DNA from 2 places in the Pantoea sp. X-Soil-OKNW-556 genome. Region 1 is predicted to be linked to the other one. Evidence: predicted binding sites of a transcription regulator. Region 1 holds the regulator's gene; the other holds the start of a gene.
What was found. The regulator ArgR, encoded in region 1, controls arginine synthesis, uptake and breakdown. The targets are predictions, from matches to a motif close to ANTGAATAAAAATACANT.
Positions count from the first base shown of each region.

Region 1 (8,519 bases):
TTTAAGTCGTTCCATTGTTTACTCTGGCTAAAAAGTGATTTAGCTCACAATATGTAGATAACGTATAGTCAAGCGCGTTACTATACGCACGCTGGGTCATTTCACCGCACCTTAACACGGCAGTGAATCTGCCTGTGTTTGTCAGATGATACGCTATGATTAGCTCAAACGGCCTGAATGTTGCCATCAGTCTACCCGTCATCCCATTATCATCAACCCCTTGTGCCATGTGGCATGCGGGCAGGTATCGGTGCAATCCGGCAAGGTCGAACTAAGGAACCGAAATGAGTGTGCTTCCGGTATTTGTCGTATTTGGGCTGTCTTTCCCGCCCATCTTCATTGAACTCATAGTTTCGCTGGCGCTGTTCTGGCTGGTGAAACGCGTGCTGACGCCCAGCGGATTGTACGATCTGGTTTGGCATCCGGCACTTTTTAACACAGCGCTTTATTGCTGTGTGTTTTACCTTGTATCCCGTTTATTCGTCTGAGGTTTTAAGTGAAAGCGCTAATAAGAAAAATCGCGCGCTACGCGATTACTCTCCTGCTGGTTGTCGTCGCTATCGTGATCATCTTCCGCGCCTGGGTGTTCTACACCGAATCCCCGTGGACGCGTGATGCTAAATTCTCTGCCGATGTCGTGGCGATCTCTCCGGATGTGACCGGTTTGATCACCGAGGTGCCGGTCCGTGATAACCAACTGGTGAAGAAGGGCGATACCCTGTTTGTGGTTGACCGCCCCCGTTACCAGAAGGCGCTGGATGAAGCACAGGCCGATGTCGAGTATTACCAGGCTGTCGCCAACGAAAAACGTCGTGAAGCGGCGCGCCGTAACCAACTCGGCACCAGCGCGATGTCGCGTGAAGCCATTGACCAGGCCAACAACGATCTGACCACCACCGAGCATCAGCTGGCGAAAGCTATTGCGACGCGCGATCTGGCGGCCATCGACCTGGATCGTACCACCATCAAGGCACCGTCTGACGGTTGGGTGACCAACCTTAACGTCTATGAAGGCGAGTTTATTACCCGTGGTTCAGTGGCGGTGGCTCTGGTGCAGCAGCATACGTTCTACGTGCTGGCCTATATGGAAGAAACCAAGCTGGATGGCGTACGCCCGGGCTTCCGTGCGGAAATCACCCCGCTGGGTAGCAATACCGTGCTGCGTGGCACCGTCGACAGCATCGCAGCCGGTGTTACCGACAGTAGCAGCACCAATGACAGCAAAGGCATGGCCACTGTTGATTCCAATCTGGAGTGGGTGCGTCTGGCGCAGCGTGTACCGGTGCGTATTCATCTCGACGATCAGCCTGGCAATCGCTTCCCGGCTGGCACCACCGCTACCGTGGTGATTACTGGTGAGAAGGATCGTAAGACGCAAGCCTCACCGATGAGCAAATTGTTTAATCGCCTGCGTGAGTTTGGTTAAGAGGGCGATATGATTGAGTTCCTGCGTTTCCCGGTGAAGCTGACATTTGCGCTGGTAGCGGCGCTGATTATCGGCTTTCACTTCAATCTGGAAACGCCGCGCTGGGCGGTGATGACCGCCGGGATAGTGGCGGGTGGCACCGCCTTTGTCGCCGGAGGTGATCCCTACTCCGGCGCGCTGCGCTATCGCGGCATCCTGCGTATTATCGGGACCTTTATTGGTAGCGCGGCGGCTCTGACCATCATGATCGCCACGGTGCGTGCCCCGGTAGTGATGCTACTGTTATGTTGCCTGTGGGCCGGCTTCTGCGTCTGGCTCTCCTCGCTGATTAAAGTCGAAAACTCCTACGCCCTGGGTCTGGCAGGCTACACCGCGCTGATTATCGTTGTCACCGCCGATGCCAGTGGTGGGCTGACGCTGGCTCCGCAGTTTGCGGTTGAGCGTTGTAGCGAAATCGTGCTGGGTATTTTGTGTGCCATTCTGGCGGATATGATCTTCTCGCCCCGTTCGATTAAAAAAGTGATCGACCAGGAAGTGGATTCGCTGCTGGTGGCGCACTACAAACTGCTGCAACTTTGTGTCGCGCACGGCGATAAAGAAGAAGTCGACAAAGCCTGGAGCGCGCTGGTGCGCCGCACCACGGCGCTGAACACCATGCGCAGCCAGTTGATGATGGAATCCTCGCGTTGGAAAAACAGCAGCCGTCGTCTGCAAATGCTGAATACTTTATCCCTGACCTTGATTACGCAGGCCGCAGAAACCTTCCTGATCCAGAATTCCCGCCCGGACTACATTCCGCCGCAGTATCGATTGCTGATCGAGAAAGAGGTGAAAAGCGTTGATGACGTGCACAAGCGCATGAAAATCATGCGCCGGGTAATTGGCGTCAGCAGCAAGTCCACTCCACTGACCTTAGCCAGCTGGGTGGGGGCGGCTACCGAATACTTGTTGCTGATTAATGGCGTCAGGAGCAACAGCCGCATCACTACGCTGGAAGACGGTATTCTGCAACGTGAAGTGGTGATTCAGGCGCGTTCTGCCGAAACCCACCATGCGATGATTAACGGCGTACGTACATTTGCGGCGACGGCGATTGGCTCACTTTTCTGGTTGTACACCGGTTGGACCTCTGGCAGTGGCTGTATGGTGATGCTGGCGGTAATCACCGCACTGGCGATGCGCACCCCTAATCCATTGATGATGGCAAAAGACTTCCTCTACGGTATGACGGTCGCAGTGCCGCTGGGTGCGCTCTACTTTATATACGTTCTGCCTGCAACCCAGCAAAGTATGCTGCTGCTTTGCATCGCGATTGGCCTGCTGGGCTTTATTGGCGGCATCTTTGTCCAGCGTCGCCAACTGGGAACGTTAGGTGCCCTGATTGGTACCATCAACGTGCTGGTACTGGATAACCCGATGAAGTTCGAGTTCAACGTGTTTCTCGACAACGTGTTGGGCCAGGTGATTGGATGTTTTGTGGCGATGATGGTGATTCTGCTGATTCGTGACAAATCTAAGGCGCGTACCGGACGTAAGTTGCTGAATCGCTTTATGTATGCGGCGGTGGCGGCGATGACCACCAATCAGGCGCGTCGTCGCGAGAATCACTTACCGGCGCTGTATCAGCAACTGTTTCTGCTGCTCAATCTGTTCCCCGGCGATATCAATAAATACCGTATCGCGCTGACGCTGATTATCGGCCATCAACGCTTACGCAATGCCGAGGTGCCGATCAATGCAGATCTCTCCGCCTATCACCGTCAGCTGCGATCCACTGCTGACCAGGTGATCTCGACGCGTAGCGATGATAAACGACGTGTCTATTTTGAGCAGTTGTTACGCGAGCTGGATGTCTATCAGGAGAAACTCCAGCACTACGCGGCACCGAGCAGCGTAACGGAGCCGGTAAAACGTTTAGCCAGCATGCTGAGTAAGTATCAGAACACATTGATTCAAATCTGAAACCAGCCACCGCGTGATGCGGTGGCTCACTCTCATAAAACCCACCGGTAATGCCATCTATACTTTCCTGACGGGATGCAAACTGTCAGGGGGAAGGAGGGCATCCACACCCCGCAGCAACACAAACATATCAACGCAGGCTACCCGGTTTAATGGGCAGTGGTACAGAAAAGAGAGTCGTCATGATGAGAATCGAACGTTTTGATTTCGATGAAATCGTCGATCAGGCGCACTTCTTCCGCCAGTTCAGTGACCGTTTTGCGCTGGCGGATCTGGCGATTACTGATTTGGACGATCTCTGGGAAGTGGTGACAGGCGAGCAACTGCCGTTACCGCTGGAGATTGAGTTTATTCACTTAGGATCAGGACAGAAGCGTCGCTATGGGGCGTTGATTTTGCTGTTTGATGAAGCAGAAGAGGAGCTGGATGGCCAGCTCCGCTTTAATGTGAAGTAACGCAAAAAGGGCCCCGGCGAGCGGGGCCAAAGGGTTCGTCAAGCAGTTGACGAGGAATTACTTATACAGTTCAGCAGTGATGTGATAGTTGTCGCCGGTGCGGGCTTCAATCACTTTATAGGCGCTGGCACCCTGTTCATCGGCTTTTTGCGACAGCTGAGCACGATAATCCATTGGTGCACCGGCAGTACCACTGATGGTCACTGTCCCCGCAGGCTGCATATTCTGAGCCTGTTCCGCCGTGACCAGTTGTGCCGCAGAGGCACCGAAGGTCAACAGTGAGAGCAGGCTAGCGGTTGCGATGGTTGCTTTGATTTTCATTGTTCGTCTCCTCATTACAATCAACAACCTGCGGTGGTAAGTGGGTAGCGGGTCGTCGATTCATATCCAGGCGCCGTTTGGGCGCCGGATAATCATTTATCGATTATTTGTACAGTTCAGCAGTGACGTGGTAGGTGTCATTCTGATTGTTTTCAATGATGCGATAGTGGCTGGCACCCTGAGCATCGGCTTTGGCAGAAAGTTCCTGACGGATGTTGTTCTGGTCGCCATCACGGCCACTCACGCTGATGGTTTGGTTCAGCGGTTGAAGATTCATGGTGTCTGCCTGCTCATTGGTAATCAGGCTTGCTGCGCTGGCACCGAAAGAAAGAACGGAAGCCAGGCTCAGCACTGCGATAGATAATTTAGTTTTCATGATTCACTCTCCTGAATTTGGGTCAGCAACCTGAGCGCAATCGCGTCTCAAATGGGTTGCCTTTCACATTGCGTCTTGTTTCGGCGAACTTATTTATAAAGTTCAGCAGTCGCGTGGTAGGTGTTGTCATTACGCGCTTCGATCACGCGATAAGCTTTAGCACCTTGCTGGTCTGCTTTTTCGCTCAGTTGCTGATGGATATCCATCGGCGAACCAGCCGTGCCGCTGACACTGATGGTGCCGGCCGGTTGCAGATTCATTGCCTGATCAGCATTAATAGAATCTGCGGCGAAAGCGCCAAATGACAGGGCAGATAGAATGCTCATGGTTGCGATAGTAGTTTTAACTTTCATGATTATTTCCTCGTCTTCTGTTTTTTCTCTTTTTGTTTGGTGTGATTTGCATCACGAAAAGAAGTATAGATCTAATCACTCATGAAATTAATATTCTGCTAATAATGTTTGGTTGTTATTCTTTGTCCTTATGACAACTTTTAATAACTGAGTGTTATAAAAACCGCCTGCTTTCTGCACAACACCTGTTAATTACATGTAAAAACAATGACCTATGTCATTTTATCTTTCTGTGCGAAATAATACGGTTGATCCAGCTGGCTGATACGCTGCGAGTGGGGTATATAGCTGATGTTGTTGTGTAAAGCAGTGTAAAATAGCGCTAAAGGTTAAGCAGGATAAAAGGTCCTACCAATTATTATCGGGCGTGAGAACGGACGAGAATATACTTAATGTATTGTTTCTTGATGATTTTTCTTCAAGCGTGACGGCGGGTAAAGGGAATGGCCGAGTTGTTACCGGCAGGTAATCTGCCGGTAGCGGGCAGGGTTTTATAGCTCTTGTTCGAATAACATCAGCACAGCGTCATGGAGCTGCTTCACGGTAAAAGCACGCGCGGGGGTAATAAAGATAGTGTCATCACCGGCGATGGTGCCGAGAATGCCTTCGGCTTTACCCAGCGAATCCAGCAAACGGGCGATGAGCTGTGCGGCGCCGGGGCTGGTGTGAATCACCACCAGAGCATCGTTGTAGTCGATATCCAGCACTAAATTTTTCAGCGGGCTGGTCGTGGTCGGCACACCCAGTTCGGCTGGCAGGCAGTAAACCATCTCCATTTTTGCGTTGCGCGTGCGCACCGCGCCAAACTTAGTAAGCATACGAGAAACTTTTGACTGATTGATGTTCTCGAAGCCGTCTTCCTGTAACGCCTGCACAATTTCACCCTGAGAGCTGAATTTCTCTTCTTTCAAGAGGGCTTTGAACGCCTTAACCAGGTCGTCTTGTTTAGATGGGTTTCGCATAGGTTACCAATAAAAAGAGGGATGCGTTGGGCAACAAGCCCATGCAGATAAATGATTATGCATTTAAATGAATTTTTATGCAATAAACAGGTGAGGGGTTCGCCGGGATAACCTGCGAGGGCGGCGATCATAACAGAGATTTACCGCTACGCCAAAATCGCGGCGTGGCGCGCAAAAGCGAAGGTTGCAATGTTGTTATATTATTGAAGTGGTAACAACAAAATGACTGATCATTGCCGACCCCTGTCTTCTGGCTGCGACCTATGATCATTCAGGCGACTTCTGAAGTGTGGATGTCTCGGGAGCCGTATTGCGGCGTCAGTGTTAATAGCGCGACGGGTATTGTCGCTATCGCCTGAGAAGTTGATTAAACTCGTAACCCGATGGAAACCCGGCAGATCTCTGCCCCACCTTAATAAGGAGTCCAGGATGAAAGTTGCCGTTCTCGGTGCCGCTGGTGGTATTGGCCAGGCGCTAGCACTGTTGCTTAAGACCCAATTACCCGCAGGTTCAGCCCTTTCGCTTTATGACATCGCCCCGGTTACGCCGGGTGTGGCTGTGGATCTCAGCCATATTCCTACCGCAGTGAAAGTTGAGGGTTTTAGTGGTGAAGATGCCACACCCGCACTGAAGGGAGCCGATGTGGTGCTGATTTCCGCCGGAGTGGCACGTAAACCCGGCATGGACCGCGCCGACCTCTTTAACGTTAACGCAGGCATTGTTCGTAACCTGATTGAGCAGGTGGCGAGCACCGCACCTAAGGCCTTGATTGGCGTGATCACTAACCCGGTTAACACCACGGTGGCGATTGCGGCAGAGGTGCTTAAGAAAGCGGGTGTGTATGATAAAAACCGGCTGTTTGGCGTAACTACACTGGATATTATCCGCGGCAACACCTTTGTTGCGGCGTTAAAAGGCAAGCAACCCGGCGAGATCGACGTACCCGTGGTCGGGGGGCATTCTGGCGTCACTATTCTGCCGCTGCTGTCGCAGGTCAAAGGCGTTAGCTTTAGTGAGCAGGAAGTGTTGGAGCTCACCAAACGTATCCAAAACGCCGGTACGGAAGTGGTGGAAGCCAAAGCCGGTGGCGGCTCAGCGACCCTGTCAATGGGTCAGGCTGCGGCACGTTTCGGTCTGTCGCTGGTACGCGCCATGCAAGGGGAAGCGAACGTGGTCGAATGTGCTTATGTGGAAGGGGATGGCGAATACGCGCGTTTCTTCTCGCAGCCACTGTTGTTGGGCAAAACCGGTATCGTGGAGCGCCGTCCACTCGGACCGCTCAGCGCCTTTGAGCAACAGGCGTTAACCGGCATGCTGGATACGCTGAAGAAAGATATCGCTCAGGGCGAAGAGTTTGTGAAATAAACTGACCAGGTGCGCATCCACTGCGCACCTCATTTTTACAACCCACCCGACTTATAATTCCGTGCCGCAGGTGTGCCATTGCTGGCCGGGCTTTTCTTGCCCAGGGTTTCCATACGAACCTGGAAAGGCGGGAAGGGCATTTCGATACCGTGCTCGGCAAAACCATGCAAAATCAGCTGATGCAGTTCATGGCGTAGCGGCATGCGGTGGCCCATTTCGGCGGCGTAGACTCGCAGTTCAAACAACTGGATACCTTGTTGCAGATCGACAAGGAACACGTCCGGGGGCGGCGTATCCAGTACGTAGGTACAGCGTTCGGCCGCTTGTTTCAGGATCAAGGTCACTTCGTCGCTATTCACCCCAGCCGGTGCCGGGATAGTCAGCACCACACGCGTCACCGAATCGGAAAGCGACCAGTTAACGAACTGCTCGGTAATAAACGCCTTATTCGGCACGATAATCTCTTTGCGATCCCAGTCGGTGATGGTGGTCGCACGGGTATTGATGCGGGTGATACTCCCGGTGAGATCGCGGATGGTGACGGTATCGCCGATACGAATCGGCTTCTCGAACAGGATAATCAGGCCAGAAATAAAATTGGCGAAAATCTCCTGTAAACCGAAGCCCAGACCAACACCCAGCGCGGCGACCAGCCATTGCAGCTTCGCCCATTCAATGCCAATCATCGAGAAGCCAATCAGTCCGCCAATCAGCATCAGGATATATTTGGTCACCGTGGTGATGGCGTAGCCGGTGCCAGGCGTCAGGCTCAGGTGCTGCAACAGCGCCAGCTCCAGCAGCGCAGGCATATTGCGCACCAACTGGGTGGTAATAATCAGCACCAGAATGGCGATCAGAATCGAACCGAGGGTAATTGGCTGGATGCTTTCCACCCCCTGCACCGTGGTGCTGACATCCCACAGGCGGATATTTTCGAGGAAACCGAACGCCGAGTGAATCTCCGACCACAACACAATCACCGACACCAGGGCAATCAGGGTCAGAATCGAACGAACCAGGCGCAGCGACTGGGCGCTGATAGCATCCAGATCGATGATGGGTTCATCCGCTTCCACTCCCACGCCCTCAATGCTGGTGGCAGGCTGCTCTTTATCCTCTTCACTGCGCGCACGGTTGGCCAGCATTTCTGCACGACGCTGGCGGGCGCGGTCAAAGGCGATACGGCGGCGTTGGATTAACATCCAGCGGCGAACAATATGGTAAATCACCAGCAGGAAGAACCAGATGCCGACGGAAGTTTCCAGGCGTGCCAGCAGTGCCTGCGCAGTCGCCAGATAG
Region 1 is NZ_AP035990.1:4,010,078-4,018,596, reverse strand. Features, by position in the region: gene aaeR (HTH-type transcriptional activator AaeR) at 1-15, opposite strand, end outside; gene aaeX (p-hydroxybenzoic acid efflux pump operon protein AaeX) at 285-488, shown strand; gene aaeA (p-hydroxybenzoic acid efflux pump subunit AaeA) at 497-1,426, shown strand; gene aaeB (p-hydroxybenzoic acid efflux pump subunit AaeB) at 1,436-3,388, shown strand; gene AC6I8T_RS18630 (barstar family protein) at 3,574-3,843, shown strand; gene yhcN (peroxide/acid stress response protein YhcN) at 3,901-4,164, opposite strand; gene AC6I8T_RS18620 (YdgH/BhsA/McbA-like domain containing protein) at 4,268-4,540, opposite strand; gene yhcN (peroxide/acid stress response protein YhcN) at 4,630-4,893, opposite strand; gene argR (transcriptional regulator ArgR) at 5,385-5,855, opposite strand; gene mdh (malate dehydrogenase) at 6,285-7,220, shown strand; gene mscM (miniconductance mechanosensitive channel MscM) at 7,256-8,519, opposite strand, start outside.

Region 2 (8,519 bases), 290 kb from region 1:
TCATTGGACAGGTTTTGCAGCGTGGACAGCAGTTCCTTACGATGAGTGTCATTTCCGGCACGGGATGACTTAGAGAGTTTGCGGATGGTCTCCACCTTATCGAGGATGTTCTCTCCCAGTGCATCCTTTATCGTATCCCCGAGCAGTTTGCCGAGCATACTGACATTACTTCGCATTGCGGAATATTGTTCGTTCATGTGACCCTGACACCCTTATCGTCTTTTTAATTCATATACCCAACGGGCATAACTTCGTCTTTTATCTAGCCACGTATCGCTCTGTTCGTCAATTGCCTTAAACTGACGAAATTTCGCTGCTAAATGCTGGAAATTCAAAGAATTTAACCAGAGCGAAGCGAGATAAGTTATTCTTATTATCAAATCCCGAACATTGACGGGGCATTTTGCTGATTAAACAGTGAAATGCCCCATCGATTGTCCATCAGTGACAAAAATGATGGACAACCTGCGTGATGAGCGCATGGGTTGGCTTAATAAATGCGGTATCAATAAATTCATCAGGCTGATGGGCCTGATTGATAGAACCGGGGCCTAACACCAGCGTTGGGCAAAGTTGCTGAATAAACGGTGCTTCGGTGCAGTAGTTCACCACTTCGGTCGGCGTACCCAGCAGTTTTTCCACCACTTTCACCAGTTCATGGTCGACCGGGCACTCGTAACCCGGAATCGGCGGATGCAGTTCACCGACGGTCAAACGACCCGGCCAACGCTCACTCACCGGAGCCAGCGCTTCATTCAGCAGACCATCCAGATCACTCAGGGTTAACCCCGGTAACGGTCGAATATCCATATGCAGTTCGCAGCAGGCGCAAATACGGTTAGCGGCATCGCCGCCGTGAATATGGCCAAAGTTCATGGTCGGGTACGGAATGGCAAAACCGTCATGGTTGTAACGGCTTTTCAACGTATTACGCAGCTGCATCAATTGGGTGATGGATTCATGCATCAGCTCAATGGCGTTCACGCCGCGTGAGGGATCGCTGGAGTGGCCCGATTGTCCCTGAATACGAATCACATTGGAGAGATGGCCTTTGTGCGCGCGTACCGGTTTCAGCGAAGTCGGTTCGCCGATGATGGCGCAGTCCGGGCGCAGTTGGGTGGATTCAGCGAAGTACTTCGCGCCTGCCATCGTCGTCTCTTCGTCGGCGGTGGCAAGAATGTAGAGCGGTTTGCTCAGTTTGGTCACGTCTACGTCACGCAGCGCATCCAGAATAAAGGCGAAGAAGCCTTTCATATCTGCCGTGCCTAAACCGTAAAGCTTGTTGTCATGCTCAGTCAGGGTAAAGGGATCGCGCGTCCAGCGGCCATCATCGAACGGAACCGTGTCGGTATGGCCTGCTAATAATAAACCACCCGCGCCGGAACCCGTGCGCGCCAGCAGGTTAAATTTATGCCGTGTACCCGGTACAGGTTGCACTTCAGTATCGAAGCCAAGATCGCGAAACCAGCCCGCCAGCAAATTGATTAAAGTTTCATTGCTCTGATCGAGCGCGGCGTCGGTGGCGCTGATTGATGGTGTGGCAATCAGCTGGCGGTAGAGTTCGATAAAAGGTGGTAATTTTGTCTTCACTGTTGACGGTCCTTGGGTTAGGATGTATCAATATTCATGCATTAATAGTGAATAAAAATACATTAACGTCGTCTGCATGTGAACAGTAAATCTGTGCAAACGGCATCGTGGGCAACGGGGCAAGGCCGCGACCCGGAACGTGTGACTGTAATAAGGTATACAGCCTGATGTTGAATACGCTGATCGTTGGTGCCAGTGGTTACGCTGGCGTAGAGCTTGCCACCTACCTGAATCGCCATCCGCATATGAACATAACCGCTTTAGCGGTTTCAGCGCAAAGCCCGGATGCCGGAAAGTTACTTTCAGACCTGCATCCGCAGTTGAAAGGTATTGTCGACCTGCCATTGCAGCCGCTGAGCGATGCCGCTGAGTGGGCGGATAAAGTCGATGTGGTGTTCCTCGCCACCGCACATGAAGTCAGTCACGATCTGGCGCCGGAATTCCTGAAAGCCGGTTGCGTGGTATTTGATCTCTCCGGTGCGTTCCGTGTTAACGACGGTGCTTTCTACAATCAATATTACGGTTTCACCCATCAACACGGCGACTGGCTGGACAAAGCGGTTTACGGCCTGGCGGAATGGCAGCACGAAAAAATCAAAGAAGCCCAGCTGGTGGCGGTACCGGGATGCTACCCGACCGCCTCTCAACTGGCGTTGAAACCGCTGGTGGAAGCGGGCCTGCTGAATCAAGACCAGTGGCCGGTGATTAACGCGACCAGCGGCGTCAGCGGTGCCGGGCGTAAAGCCAGCGTCACTACCAGTTTCTGTGAAGTCAGCCTGCAACCTTATGGCATCTTCAATCATCGCCACCATCCGGAAATTGTTGCCCATCTCGGTACGCCGGTGATCTTTACGCCGCATCTGGGCAACTTCCCGCGTGGCATTCTTGCTACCGTCACCTGCCGCCTGAAACCGGGCGTCAGCGAACAGGACGTGGCAGAAGCTTTCCATAACGCCTACCACGACAAACCGCTGGTGCGTCTGTATAAGAAAGGTGTGCCTGCGTTGAAAGGTGTGGTTGGCCTGCCATTCTGTGATATCGGTTTTGCCGTGCAGGGTGAGCACCTGATTGTGGTTGCCGCAGAAGATAACCTGTTGAAAGGTGCTTCTTCGCAGGCGGTGCAGTGTCTGAATATTCGTTTCGGCTTCCCCGAAACACTGTCTCTGATTTAACGGGCGAGTAAGTAAACCATGACCAATCCTCTGATTATTAAACTGGGTGGCGTCCTGCTGGATAGCGAAGAAGCGCTGGCTCGCCTGTTCGATGCGCTGTTGGCGTATCGTAACGAGTATCAGCGTCCGCTGATCATTGTGCACGGCGGCGGCTGCCTGGTGGATGAGCTGATGAAGAAGCTCGCGCTGCCGGTGAAAAAGAAGAACGGTTTGCGCGTGACGCCAGCCGATCAGATTGACATTATTACCGGTGCTCTGGCGGGTACGGCGAACAAAACGTTGCTCGCCTGGGCGAAGAAGTATGGCATCAACGCGGTGGGCCTGTGCCTGGGTGATGCGGGTCTGGTAAATGTGGCGCAGTTTGATGAAGAATTGGGCCACGTCGGTAACGCCACACCGGGCAACCCGGCATTGATCAACACGTTGCTGGGCGCGGGTTATATGCCGGTGATCAGTTCCATCGGGATCACTGATGGTGGCGATCTGATGAACGTCAACGCTGACCAGGCGGCGACTGCGCTGGCGGCCACCATTGGTGCGGATCTGGTACTGTTGTCTGATGTCAGCGGCATTCTCGATGGCAAAGGTCAACGCATCGCAGAGATGACGGCCGCGAAAGCGGAACAGCTGATCGCCCAGGGCATTATTACCGATGGCATGATTGTTAAAGTTAATGCAGCGCTGGACGCGGCACGTACTCTGGGTCGCCCGGTGGATATTGCCAGCTGGCGTCATGCTGAACAGCTGCCAACTCTTTTCAACGGCGTGTCGATTGGCACCCGGATTCTCGCTTAACGATACTGATTCAAGGATTACGAAATGCAAACGCAAGGCATCAAAAAAATTGTTCTGGCTTACTCCGGTGGCCTTGATACGTCTGCCATCATTCCATGGCTGAAAGAGAACTACGGCGGCTGTGAAGTGGTCGCGTTCGTGGCGAATATCGGTCAGGACCCGGCAGATCTGGAAGGCGTTGAGAAGAAAGCGCTGCAATCCGGTGCCTCTGAATGTCATGTGGTTGACCTGCGCGAAGAGTTCATCAGCGAGTACGTTTACCCGGTGCTGCAAACCGGTGCGCTGTACGAAGGCACCTACCTGCTGGGTACCTCAATGGCGCGTCCGATTATCGCCAAAGCGCAGGTTGAGCTGGCGCTGAAAGTGGGTGCCGATGCCCTGTGCCACGGCGCAACCGGTAAAGGTAACGACCAGGTACGTTTCGAAACCACCTACACCGCACTGGCACCACAGCTGAAAGTGGTGGCGCCGTGGCGTGAATGGAACCTGCGTTCGCGTGAAGCGCTGCTCGACTACCTGAAAGAGCGCAACATCCCGACCACCGCGTCGCTGGAAAAAATCTACAGCCGTGATGAAAACGCCTGGCACATCTCCACCGAAGGTGGCGTGCTGGAAAGCCCGTGGAACGCACCGAACAAAGATTGCTGGGTGTGGACCGTTGACCCGCTGGAAGCACCGGATCAGCCGGAAAACGTCACCGTGACCGTGGAAAAAGGTCGCGTGGTTGGCGTTAACGGCGAGAAGCTGAGTCCGTTCGCCTGTCTGGAAAAACTGAACGCGCTGGGTGCGAAACACGGCGTAGGTCGTATCGACATCGTGGAAAACCGTCTGGTCGGCATCAAATCTCGTGGTTGCTATGAAACCCCGGGCGGCACCATTATGGTTAACGCGCTGCGTGCCGTTGAGCAGCTGGTGCTGGATCGCGACAGCTTCAAATGGCGTGAGCAGCTGGGCCAGGAGATGTCATACGTGGTGTACGATGGCCGTTGGTTTGCGCCGCTGCGTCAGTCCATCCAGGCGGCGGCTGAGTCCCTGGCTGAACTGGTGAACGGTGAAGTGGTTCTGCAACTTTACAAAGGTCAGGCGACAGCGATTCAGAAAAAATCGATCAACAGCCTGTATTCAGAAGAGTTTGCGACCTTCGGCGAAGACGAAGTGTACGATCACCGTCACGCGGGTGGCTTTATCCGTCTGTTCTCACTGTCTGCACGCATCCGTGCACTGAACGAGCAGAAGAAGTAATTCCGCACCAACGACATAGTTTCAAGGGCGGCTACGGGCCGCCCTTTGTTTAACCGTATTCAGGAGTATTCAGATGGCACTTTGGGGTGGACGCTTTACCCAGGCAGCAGACCAACGCTTCAAACAATTCAATGATTCGCTGCGTTTCGATTATCGCCTGGCGGAGCAGGACATCATCGGTTCCGTCGCCTGGTCAAAAGCGCTGGTGACGGTTAATGTTCTGAGCAGCGACGAGCAGCAGCAGTTGGAGGCGGCGCTGAACGCGTTGCTGGCCGAAGTGCGTGCCAATCCTGAGCAGATTCTGCAAAGCGATGCCGAAGACATTCATAGCTGGGTCGAAGGCAAGCTGATCGACAAAGTCGGCGCACTGGGTAAAAAACTGCATACCGGTCGTAGCCGTAACGACCAGGTCGCCACCGATCTGAAACTGTGGTGCAAAGAGCAGGTTGCAGTGCTGTTGGATGCCACTCGCGAGCTGCAAAAAGCGCTGGTTGCCACCGCCGAAGCCAATCAGGATGCAGTGATGCCGGGTTATACCCATCTGCAACGCGCCCAGCCGGTGACCTTTGCGCACTGGTGCCTCGCCTATGTCGAAATGCTGGCGCGTGATGAAAGCCGTTTGCAGGATACGCTGAAGCGCCTTGACGTCAGCCCGCTTGGCTGCGGCGCATTGGCCGGGACTGCATACGAGATCGATCGTCAGCAACTGGCGGGCTGGTTGGGTTTCGCCTCCGCCACGCGCAACAGCCTCGACACGGTATCTGACCGTGATCATGTGCTGGAACTGCTGTCTGATGCCTCTATCGGTATGGTGCATCTGTCGCGCTTTGCTGAAGACATGATCTTCTTCAACACCGGCGAAGCTGGGTTTGTCGAGTTGTCGGATAAAGTCACTTCCGGTTCTTCTTTGATGCCACAGAAGAAAAACCCCGATGCGCTGGAACTGATCCGTGGCAAATGTGGCCGTGTACAAGGCGCGCTGACCGGTATGATGATGACGCTGAAAGGCTTGCCGCTGGCGTACAACAAAGATATGCAGGAAGACAAAGAAGGGCTGTTTGACGCGCTCGACACCTGGCTGGATTGCCTGCATATGTCAGTGCTGGTGCTGGACGGTATTCAGGTGAAACGTCCACGTTGTCAGGAAGCGGCGGAGCAGGGCTATGCCAACTCTACCGAACTGGCGGATTATCTGGTCGCCAAAGGCGTACCGTTCCGCGAAGCGCACCATATTGTCGGCGAAGCGGTGGTGGAAGCGATTAAGCAGGGCGTGGCGCTGGAAGCGTTAAGCCTGGCGCAACTGAAGCAATTCAGCGCGACGATTGAAGAGGATGTCTATCCGATCCTGTCACTGCAATCCTGCCTGGATAAGCGTAACGCCCGTGGCGGCGTGGCACCGCAGCAGGTAGCTCTGGCGATTCAGGAAGCGCAGCAGCGTCTGAAGTAAGCCAATAAAAAAAGCGGGCTATGATATAGCCCGCCAACCTCTAGCTTCGGAATTTCATCTTGTTATAGGCACATCATCAAAGGGCAGGCACTCCAGCCAGCTCAGTGATTTGTCAGACTGATTGCAGGTGTTACTCCGTACTCTTTCAGCCTTTTTTCATATTGCTTCTGATGGCACTTATTATTCCTGTCAGTGGCTTGATAGGGCTAATCGTTCATTGCTATTCTATCTATCGCCACGGGCTATCGTGGTTCGGAGGATATCAATGAACATTCGTGATCTGGAGTATCTGGTTTCGCTTGCGGAGCATCGTCATTTCCGCCGTGCAGCGGATGCCTGTCATGTCAGTCAGCCAACGTTGAGCGGACAAATTCGTAAGCTGGAAGATGAATTAGGCGTTATGTTGCTGGAACGCACCAGCCGCAAGGTTTTGTTTACCCAGGCAGGGCTGCTGCTGGTAGACCAGGCTCGCACCGTGCTGCGTGAAGTCAAGGTGCTGAAGGAGATGGCGAGCCAGCAGGGCGAAACTATGTCCGGGCCACTGCATATTGGCCTTATCCCCACCACTGGCCCTTATCTGCTGCCGCACATCATCCCGATGCTGCATCAGACTTTCCCCAAGCTGGAGATGTATCTGCACGAAGCTCAGACGCAGCAGTTGCTGGCGCAACTCGACAGCGGCAAGCTTGACTGTGCGATTCTGGCGTTGGTGAAGGAGAGCGAAGCCTTTATTGAGGTGCCGCTGTTTGATGAACCGATGAAACTGGCGATCTACGAGGATCATCCGTGGCACGATCGCGACCGTGTTCCTATGTCAGATCTGGCGGGTGAAAAGCTGCTGATGCTGGAAGATGGTCACTGCCTGCGCGATCAGGCGATGGGTTTCTGCTTTGAAGCCGGTGCGGATGAAGACACTCATTTCCGTGCTACCAGCCTGGAAACGCTGCGCAATATGGTCGCCGCAGGGAGCGGAATCACCTTACTGCCGTCGCTGGCGGTGCCAAATCAGCGCGTGCGTGATGGCGTTTGCTATCTGCCTTGTTACAAGCCGGTACCACAGCGCACCATCGCGCTGGTGTATCGTCCGGGATCGCCTCTGCGCAGCCGCTATGAGCAGCTGGCAGAAGCAATTAAAACCCATATGCAGGCTTATCTCGATAACACGTTAAAACAGGCGGTTTAAGCCATTTAACGCGGCTACGCGATAGGCTTCGGCCATCGTGGGGTAGTTAAAGGTGGTATTCACGAAATATTCAATCGTGTTACCGCCATTTTTCTGCTCCATGATGGCCTGGCCGATATGGATGATCTCTGCCGCACGTTCACCAAAGCAATGAATTCCCAAGATTTCTTTGGTTTCACGATGGAACAGAATCTTCAAACTTCCCACATTCATGCCGACAATCTGCGCGCGCGCCAGATGTTTAAACTGCGCACGTCCCACTTCATAAGGCACTTTCATTGCCGTCAGCTGCTGCTCAGTTTTGCCGACTGAACTGATCTCCGGAATGGTGTAAATCCCGGTAGGAATGTCTTCAATCAGGTGCGCCGTCGCTTCACCTTTCATGATGGCCTGGGCAGCGATACGTCCCTGGTCATAGGCGGCGGAGGCAAGGCTGGGATAACCAATCACGTCGCCGACCGCATAGATATGAGGCTGTGCCGTCTGGTACATGCTGTTGACCTTCAGCAGACCGCGACCATCCGCCTCAAGACCGACATTTTCCAGCGCCAGTGAATCGGTATTACCAGTGCGGCCGTTGGCGTAAAGCAGGCAATCCGCTTTCACTTTTTTGCCGGATTTAAGATGCATGATGACGCCATCATTCACACCCTCAATCTTCTCAAACTCCTCGTTGTGACGAATCACCACGCCGCTGTTCCAGAAGTGGTAAGACAGCGAATCTGACATCTCCTGATCAAGGAACGCCAACAGACGATCACGGGTGTTGATCAGGTCAACCTTGACGTTCAGCCCACGGAAGATTGAGGCGTATTCACAGCCGATCACCCCGGCACCATAGATAATGACGTGGCCCGGTTCATGGTGCAGATTAAGAATCGAATCGGAGTCATAAATACGTGGATGGGTGAAATCGACGTCAGCCGGATGATAAGGGCGCGAACCACAGGCGATAACAAATTTCTCTGCGGTCAGGCGCTCGCGGGTGCCATCTGGCTGCTCTACTTCGATGGTGTTGGCATCAACAAAATGCGCATCGCCCTGATACAGCTCACAGCGGTTACGTTCATAAAAGCCCTGCCGCATTGCG
Region 2 is NZ_AP035990.1:4,303,446-4,311,964, reverse strand. Features, by position in the region: gene ppc (phosphoenolpyruvate carboxylase) at 1-197, opposite strand, end outside; gene argE (acetylornithine deacetylase) at 442-1,590, opposite strand; gene argC (N-acetyl-gamma-glutamyl-phosphate reductase) at 1,758-2,762, shown strand; gene argB (acetylglutamate kinase) at 2,781-3,557, shown strand; gene AC6I8T_RS20090 (argininosuccinate synthase) at 3,582-4,799, shown strand; gene argH (argininosuccinate lyase) at 4,873-6,246, shown strand; gene oxyR (DNA-binding transcriptional regulator OxyR) at 6,512-7,429, shown strand; gene sthA (Si-specific NAD(P)(+) transhydrogenase) at 7,412-8,519, opposite strand, start outside.
Region 2: the regulator ArgR is predicted to act here: its motif matches at 1,637-1,654, upstream of argC (N-acetyl-gamma-glutamyl-phosphate reductase).